Regions from separate parts of the Enterobacter sp. N5-15 genome, predicted to be linked through region 4. Evidence: predicted binding sites of a transcription regulator. Region 4 holds the regulator's gene; each other region holds the start of a gene.
The links. The regulator PurR, encoded in region 4, represses purine synthesis genes. The targets are predictions, from matches to a motif close to CANGCAAACGTTTGCNTG.

Region 1 (2,202 bases), 1.6 Mb from region 4:
ATAGCGCGCACCGCCGCTGATGCTCTGTTCGGCATCGGTACGGTCATTGACGCCCAGGCTCAGCGCGGTATTTTTGGTTAACATCATCAAACCGCGTACGCCCGTGGGCGACGTGGCCTGGGTGTCCCAGTGAGATTCCTGATACGAAATAGCCGCCAGCAGCTTCCAGTCAATCTCCTGGGCGTATTTTTCGAACAGCGGCTGCAGGTCCGGCAGGACGCTGTCTACCGCGCGCAGGAAGCTGCGGGTGTCAACGTAGTCAAAGTCATCACCGTGCCCGAGGTACTTCTCCTCGAGACGCGCCAGGGTACCGTCTTCATTGATGGTGTTGAAGAAATCGAGCATCGCGGCAGAGAAGGTCTGATCGTCATCAAGCTGGCTAAACCAGGTCACGGGCTGCTCGTCGGTGACGTCCAGCGCCACGGCGATTTCAGGATGCACCCGCTGGAACAGGCTGATCGCAACCGAATCGGCGATGGTGTAGGGCACTTTCTGGTCTTTTACCTGCTCCAGCAGCTCGGTCGTACCGAGTTTCGGATCCACCGTCCAGCTCAGGTCGGGATATTTCTTCTCCTTGAGTTCACGCAGATCGTCAATCACCACGTGTCCGGGCGCAATCGTCAGCTGCCGATCGTTAATCGAGGCCAGCGAGCGCGGGCGAAGACTCCCGACGCGGTAAACCAGCTGCTGCGAAACGGAATAGTAGGTCGGGCCTGGCTGGTAGTTCTTGCTGCGCTCGCTGTTATACACCAGCCCGGCGGCAAGCATATCGGCATCGTCGTTATCGAGGTCGTCAAACAGCTGGTTGATATTCTGGCGGACGGTGATTTTAAGCTTCACGCCAAGATAATCGGCGAACTGTTGTGCCAGCTCGTAATCCAGGCCAATGATTTTGCCGTTGATGTCGCTGTAAATCAGTGGAGAGTTGAGGGTACTGACGCGCAATTCCCCCCGCTCCTGAATGGCGGCGATACGGTTTTCGGCTTTGCCGAACCAGGGGATGGAAGGCCAGAGGGCCACTGCCAGCAGCAACGTTACAATGCCGATGAGCAGATAATTAATCTTTAATTTTTTCAATTAGTTAATTCTCTGCGACGCCGGTTGCCTCAGTCTGCTGTAGCCATGTTAATCATAAGGTTTGCCATTGAATGAGCGGCATTTTGCGTAAACTTGCGCCACTTGGCAACCAATTAGAGAGACAGGTCACATCTATTGTTAAATCTCCGTGCAAATTTTATTTCGACGCAAACGGTTTCGTCGGCGCTCAGGATTCTCTATAATGACGCCCGTTTTCCCCCCTTGCGCACACTGTAAGCGCCCCGGCGCTTCGAAGACGAGAGACTTATGATGGAAATTCTGCGTGGTTCGCCTGCACTGTCTGCCTTCCGTATCACTAAACTGCTGGCACGTTTTCAGGCGGCCGACCTTCCGGTAAGCAATATTTACGCTGAGTATGTCCATTTTGCTGACCTGAATGCCCCCCTGAATGCAGAGGAGCGCGTACAGCTGGAACGCCTGCTCAAGTATGGTCCAAGCCTGAGCAGCCATACGCCAACCGGCAAACTGATCCTTGCGACGCCTCGTCCGGGCACCATCTCCCCCTGGTCTTCCAAAGCCACCGACATCGCCCACAACTGTGGCCTGAACCAGATTAACCGTCTGGAACGCGGCGTGGCGTACTACGTGGAAGCCTCTACCCTGAGCGACGCGCAGTGGCAGGCGGTTGCGGCTGAACTGCACGATCGCATGATGGAGAGCGTATTTGCCTCTCTCGATGACGCGCAGAAGCTTTTCTCTCACCATCAGCCTGCGCCGGTACAGAGCGTAGACCTGCTGGGGCAGGGCCGCCAGGCGCTGATTGACGCCAACCTGCGTCTCGGCCTGGCGCTGGCAGAAGACGAAATCGACTACCTGCAGGATGCGTTTGTTAAGCTCAACCGTAACCCGAACGACATCGAACTCTACATGTTCGCGCAGGCTAACTCTGAGCACTGCCGCCACAAGATTTTCAACGCCGACTGGATTATTGATGGCGAACAACAGCCGAAGTCGCTGTTCAAAATGATCAAAAACACCATGGAGCAAACTCCTGACCACGTGCTGTCTGCCTATAAGGACAACGCCGCGGTAATGGAAGGTTCCGAGGTGGGCCGCTTCTTCGCCGATCGCGAAGCAGGGCGCTATGACTTCCATCAGGAGCCT
Region 2 (2,202 bases), 870 kb from region 4:
CCGCGGCCGTCGTAGCCGCCCACGCGGCGCTTCACGATTGCCAGCTCGCCCAGCATCGCGAAGACATCATTCCACTCGCTTTTATCGGACAGGAGCTGCCACGGCGCGGTCGGCAGACCGAGCTTGTCGAACAGCTGCTTTTGCGTCAGACGGTCGGCAATGATCGGGAACACGTCGCGGTTAACGAAGGCGTTATGACGCGCCAGCTCGCGGGTCAGCGCGGTTTCCGGCCAGCGTTCGATCTCGGCGGTAATCACGCTCTGGTGGAACGGTACGGCTTCAGGTTCAGCATCCAGCCCGACGGGCCAGACGGCAATACCCAGCGGCTCACCGGCCTGACGCAGCATGCGGCCTAGCTGGCCGTTACCGAGGACGCAAACCTGCTTCATGCCGCACCCCGCGGGTCCGGATTGTCCAGCACTTCGTCGGTCTGGGCTTTACGCCACTCCGCCAGACGCTGATGCAATGCTTTATCGTGCGTCGCAAGAATTTGCGCCGCCAGCAGGGCTGCGTTCGCTGCGCCCGCTTTACCAATCGCCAGCGTGCCGACAGGAATACCGCGCGGCATCTGGACGATGGAGTAGAGGCTATCCACACCGCTTAACGCGGCGCTTTGTACCGGGACGCCCAGAACCGGCACCAGGGTTTTGGCGGCAATCATGCCCGGCAGATGTGCTGCGCCGCCCGCGCCGGCAACGATCACCTCATAACCGTTCTCCTCGGCGCTTTCGGCGAAGCTGAACAGTTTGTCCGGTGTACGGTGCGCGGAGACCACTTCAACGTGGTGCGGGACATTCAGGATTTCAAAGATTTCGGCGGCGAACTGCATGGTAGCCCAGTCGCTTTTGGACCCCATCACGATGGCGACACGCGCCGGATTATTGCGGGAAGACATGCGTCTTAAAACTCCTGTGGTGCGAAACACACTGCTTTCGAGGGCACAGAGAATAGCATGTTATACGGGCAAGGAAAACGGTTGCGCGGTTAAATCTTGAGCCGTTGTTGCCATCAATTCATAACAAAACAGACCGCGTTCTGGCGGTCTGTTTTCGTCAATCGGCAATGATTATTTAGTCAGTTCTGCGGTCATGTACACGCGGTTGTCGACCTTCGCGCTCGTAATTTTATAAGAGGCACCCTGTTCGGCGGCCTGCGCGGCAATTTTCGCTTCTGCGCGGTCAAGGGTAGAGGCGGTTGCGCTCACGCTCTGCGCGAAAGAACCGAAAGAAACCAGGGAGAGAGCAGCAACTGCAACGAAAGTTTTGATGGATTTCATGGTCGTATTCCTTAAGTATTTTGTCTGGGATAGGGCGTGTTGCCCTGATGTGATAAATAATAGGCCGACCACGGGCTGATTAAAATCGAAACAATTTGCCGATATTGTTCAAAAAAATAGAATGAATCTTGAGAAGGGATTAAAACGGAAACGCGATCAGCTCCACGCCCTCAGGCGTGACTTTGACCATGGAACCTTCGGCATGCCAGGCACCTAATACCACGCGATGGGCCGGTTCGCCGTTGGCGATAAGGGAATGCACGTCAGGGCGATGGGTATGACCGTGGATCAACCACTGGACGCCATGCTTTTCCATCACGCTCACCACGGCCTGCGGGTTCACGTCCATGATGGTCATGGATTTGCTGCTGTTGGCGGCTTTACTGCCCGCGCGCATTCTTGCGGCGATGCGGTTGCGGATAAACAGCGGCAGAGCAAGAAACGCCTTTTGGATCCACGGGGTGTGGACTTTGGCGCGAAACGCCAGGTAGCCGGTATCGTCGGTGCAGAGCGTGTCGCCGTGCATGATCAGGACCTTGCGGCCATAGAGGTCGAGCACCTGCTCTTCCGGCAGCAGCGTCATGCCGCTTTCGCGGGCGTAGCGCTTGCCGATCAGAAAATCACGGTTGCCGTGAATGAAGTAGCAGGGAACGCCGGAATCTACCAGCGCGTGAATGGCGGCGGCCATTTCACGGTGCAGCGGGTTAGGGTCGTCGTCGCCAATCCAGGCCTCAAAGAGGTCGCCCAGGATGTACAGCGCATCGGCGCTTTTCGCTTCACCGCGTAAAAAACGCAGAAAACCGGCGGTTATCGCCGGTTCTTCCGTTTGCAGATGCAGATCCGCAATAAAGAGTGTCGCCACCAATTACTCGCTGACGGTCACGCTTGTAATCACAACGTCTTCTTTAGGAACGTCCTGGTGCATA
Region 3 (2,202 bases), 1.9 Mb from region 4:
AGGTATTCCCGCTAACCGGCCGCTACGCGCGTCAGTTTGCCGCGCACCGTCTGGCGCTGGTGGGGGATGCGGCGCATACCATTCATCCGCTGGCCGGGCAGGGCGTTAACCTTGGCTTTATGGACGCGGCGGAGCTGGTTGAGGAGCTGCGTCGCCTGCACCGCGAAGGCAAAGATATCGGTCAGCATCTGTATCTGCGTCGCTACGAACGCAGCCGCAAGCACAGCGCGGCGATGATGCTGGCGGGCATGCAGGGCTTCCGCGAGCTGTTTGCCGGGGCGAATCCGGCGAAAAAACTGCTGCGCGACATTGGCCTCAAGCTGGCCGACACCCTTCCGGGTGTTAAACCTCAACTCCTCCGTCAGGCGATGGGTCTTAACGACCTGCCGGACTGGCTACGTTAATTTAGACCCCTGTCACACTTTATTTTCCCGGCCTCTGCGCCGGGGAAATCCCCTCGTTTGAAATATTCTAATTTCACGTCATTTTTCGCATTAGATAATCTAATGTCGTGTTTTTCTCGTTACGGAAATTCGGCCCGTTTTTCCGCACGAAATATCACCATGTGCTAAATCCTGTTAGATCATTGTTAATTTTGTGCGGGGTTAATCGCATTTTTCCAGTGAATAACTCTGTAGGCTTTTTAGCGTTCTTTAGTCATAAGCTAATGTGATGACCCGTTTTACCTTATGGTTAACCGCCGGTTTCGGTGGTAAGTTCAGGTAAAAGAGAACGTTTGCGTCGGCATTCGGGAACGAGGCCGATACCGGGTTTCACGGTGAATTTTTCAACGAGGACAAGATGGCTCAACAGACTCCTTTGTACGAACAACACGTGTTATGCGGCGCCCGCATGGTGGACTTCCACGGCTGGATGATGCCGCTGCACTACGGCTCGCAGATTGATGAGCACCACGCGGTGCGCACCGATGCCGGTATGTTCGACGTGTCCCACATGACGATTGTCGATCTGCGCGGTAGCCGCACCCGGGAGTTTTTGCGTTATCTGCTGGCAAATGACGTCGCCAAACTGAAGACGCCGGGTAAAGCGCTCTATACCGGCATGCTGAACGCCTCGGGCGGCGTGATTGATGACCTTATCGTCTATTACTTCACTGAAGATTTCTTCCGCCTCGTTGTAAACTCCGCCACCCGCGAAAAAGACCTCTCCTGGATCACCCAACACGCCGAACCTTATGCCATCGACATCACCGTTCGTGACGATCTGTCGCTGATCGCCGTGCAGGGGCCGAACGCGCAGGCGAAAGCCGCGTCTCTGTTTAACGACGAGCAGCGCAAAGCAACCGAAGGCATGAAACCGTTCTTCGGCGTGCAGGCGGGCGATCTGTTTATCGCCACCACCGGCTACACCGGTGAAGCGGGCTACGAAATTGCCATGCCGAACGAGAAGGCCGCTGATTTCTGGCGTGCGCTGGTGGAAGCGGGCGTGAAGCCTGCGGGTCTGGGCGCGCGCGATACGCTGCGTCTGGAAGCGGGGATGAACCTCTACGGTCAGGAGATGGATGAAGGCGTCTCTCCGCTGGCCGCCAATATGGGCTGGACCATCGCATGGGAACCGGCTGACCGCGACTTTATTGGCCGTGAAGCGCTGGAGATGCAGCGCGAGAAGGGCACTGAACAGCTGGTGGGGCTGGTGATGACCGAGAAGGGCGTGCTGCGCGGTGAACTGCCGGTGCGTTTTACCGATGCCGACGGCAATCCTCGTGAAGGCGTGATCACCAGCGGTACCTTCTCCCCAACGCTGGGCTACAGTATTGCACTGGCACGCGTGCCGGCGGGTATTGGCGAAACGGCGGTGGTGCAAATCCGCAACCGCGAAATGCCGGTCAACGTGACCAAACCGATTTTTGTTCGCGCCGGTAAGCCGGTCGCCTAATCATTTTTATCAGGAGAACTTCAATGAGCAATGTGCCAGCAGAACTGAAATACAGCAAAGAACACGAGTGGCTGCGCAAAGAGGCGGACGGCACTTACACCGTAGGGATCACCGAGCACGCGCAAGAGCTGCTGGGCGACATGGTGTTTGTTGACCTGCCTGAAGTAGGCGCAACCGTTAGCGCGGGCGACGACTGCGCCGTGGCGGAGTCCGTAAAAGCGGCATCCGACATCTACGCACCGGTTAGCGGTGAAATTGTCGCCGTCAACGACGCGCTGAGCGACTCCCCGGAACTGGTCAACAGCG
Region 4 (2,202 bases):
CATCGTTAAGCCGGAACGCACCCGGCAGATGATCGTCGACTTCTATCGTCATTTTTCGGATGTCGAACTGCGGGTCTCGCAGGAGGTGTTCAACGGCGTCTGGGATGCGCTGGCTGACGGCAGGGCAGAGATGGCGATTGGGGCCACGCAGGCGATCCCGGTCGGGGGGCGTTACGCCTTTCGCGATATGGGGATGCTGAGCTGGAAGTGCGTGGTGGCAAGCGATCATCCGCTGGCGGCGATGGAAGGGCCGCTGAGCGATGATACGCTGCGCAACTGGCCGTCGCTGGTGCTGGAGGATACGTCCCGTTCATTGCCCAAGCGTATCACCTGGCTTCTGGACAACCAGCGGCGGGTGGTGGCCCCCGACTGGGAATCGTCGGCGACGTGCCTCAGCGCCGGACTGTGCGTCGCAATGGTGCCCGTTCATTTCGCGCGTCCGCGCATCGATACCGGAGAGTGGGTTGAGCTGACGCTGGAGAATCCGTTCCCGGATGCGGCCTGCTGCCTCACCTGGCAGCAAAATGATGTCTCGCCTGCGATGGCCTGGCTGCTGGATTATCTGGGAGATAGCGAAACGCTAAACCGGGAATGGTTACGGGAGCCAGCATAGCTGGCCCCGTAAAGCGATTAACGACGGTAGTCGCGGAACGGACCGTCCGCAACGGAACGGCGTTCGATAAGACGCGGGTGAACTTCAATGGACTGCGACTCTTCACGCTTGTTGACGATCCTGTCCATCAGCATATTGAAGGCCGTTTCGCCCAGCGAATCTTTCGGCTGGTGAATGGTGGTCAGCGCTGGCGTGAAGAAACGCGCGTTACGCACGTTGTCATACCCGATCACAGAAATATCCTGCGGGACTCGCAGGCCCAGCTCGTCGGCAGCACAGAGCGCGCCCATCGCCATGATGTCGCCCCCGCAGAAAACGGCGGTCGGACGGTGCGGCTGGGAGACAATCTGCTGCATCGCGCGGTAGCCCGATTCCGGCTCAAAGTCACCCTGCACAATCCAGTTTTCCGGCACGTTGATCAGCGCTTCTTCCATCGCTTTCATAAAACCGGCCAGACGGCCCGCGCCGGTGTTGCGCTCCAGCGGACCGGGGATCACGCCAATCTCGCGGTGACCGCGTTCGATCAGATAACGACCGGCCATATAGCCGCCTTCAAAGGCGTTATCGATAACGGAATCGGTGAAATCCGCGCGCGCTTCGCCCCAGTCCATGACCACCATGGGAATGTGGCGATACTCTTCCAGCATCGACAGCACGGATTCCGGGTACTCGGAACACATCACCAGCAGGCCATCAACGCGCTTTTGCGCCATCATCGACAGGTAGGCGCGCTGTTTTTCAATGCTGTTCCACGCGTTGCCCAGAATCAGGGTATAGCCTTTCTGGAAGCAGTTTTTTTCAACCGCTTCAATGATCTCGGCAAAATAGGCCGCTTCACTGCTGGTCGCCAGCAATCCAATAGACTTGGTGTGATTAACCTTGAGGCTACGCGCAACCGCGCTTGGCGAATAGTGCAGCTCTTTGATCGCTGCCCAGACGGCATTGCGCGTCTCTTCCGCCACGAAGCGGGTTTTGTTAATTACATGTGATACGGTTGTAGTGGAAACGTTTGCGCGTTTTGCTACGTCTTTAATTGTTGCCATTAAATGTCACTCCAGACCATATCCTAAACTCCTGAAAAACTTGAAGGTAAACGTTTGCCTTCTCTCACCCTTATCTCGCAATGTTGAATTGCGGCACGCCGGGAAAACGACACGGGACGTCAGGAGGGGGTCAATGGCCGGTACGCTAATAAATTTAGCGTGGAATTTTGTCCTATCTTGATGAAAAGGGGAAGAGGTAAAGTGGTTATCAGTATAAATCCAGGAAGATTTTTGACGTAATCTGTGCAAAAATGAGCAAGCTCACTTTTCGTGTGGGGATTAAAAGGAGAAAAATTGATGAGTTCCGATCTTAAGTTTTCGCTGTTCACCACCGTTGTTGTGCTGGCTCTGATTGTCGCGGCCGGTCTGACGGCTGCGCTGCACTGATTTACGCGGAGGGAGAGCCTTCTCCCTCCCGACTCCCCGGATTGTTACTTCTCTGGCAAAAATCTTTTGCCATTTTGTTAACTTCTCATTTTTTGTGATTGATGTCATGCTTTCCGCTTCTTTGTTCTGTGTCACCACATGACACGGCATCCGGAGTTG

Region 1: purL (phosphoribosylformylglycinamidine synthase) is a predicted target of PurR. The motif match lies at 1,242-1,259, and genes of this name have one in related genera.
Region 2: purE (5-(carboxyamino)imidazole ribonucleotide mutase) is a predicted target of PurR. The motif match lies at 966-983, and genes of this name have one in related genera.
Region 3: gcvT (glycine cleavage system aminomethyltransferase GcvT) is a predicted target of PurR. The motif match lies at 726-743, and genes of this name have one in related genera.

Annotation. Positions count from the first base shown of each region.
Region 1 covers NZ_CM170150.1:3,597,939-3,600,140, reverse strand. The annotation lists gene mltF (membrane-bound lytic murein transglycosylase MltF) at 1-1,077, opposite strand, end outside; gene purL (phosphoribosylformylglycinamidine synthase) at 1,345-2,202, shown strand, end outside.
Region 2 covers NZ_CM170150.1:1,152,043-1,154,244, forward strand. The annotation lists gene purK (5-(carboxyamino)imidazole ribonucleotide synthase) at 1-389, opposite strand, end outside; gene purE (5-(carboxyamino)imidazole ribonucleotide mutase) at 386-895, opposite strand; gene AC2TE5_RS05340 (YdgH/BhsA/McbA-like domain containing protein) at 1,067-1,276, opposite strand; gene lpxH (UDP-2,3-diacylglucosamine diphosphatase) at 1,416-2,138, opposite strand; gene ppiB (peptidylprolyl isomerase B) at 2,142-2,202, opposite strand, start outside.
Region 3 covers NZ_CM170150.1:3,973,204-3,975,405, reverse strand. The annotation lists gene ubiI (FAD-dependent 2-octaprenylphenol hydroxylase) at 1-404, shown strand, start outside; gene gcvT (glycine cleavage system aminomethyltransferase GcvT) at 802-1,896, shown strand; gene gcvH (glycine cleavage system protein GcvH) at 1,920-2,202, shown strand, end outside.
Region 4 covers NZ_CM170150.1:2,023,350-2,025,551, forward strand. The annotation lists gene punR (DNA-binding transcriptional activator PunR) at 1-613, shown strand, start outside; gene purR (HTH-type transcriptional repressor PurR) at 631-1,656, opposite strand; gene cydH (cytochrome bd-I oxidase subunit CydH) at 1,954-2,043, shown strand.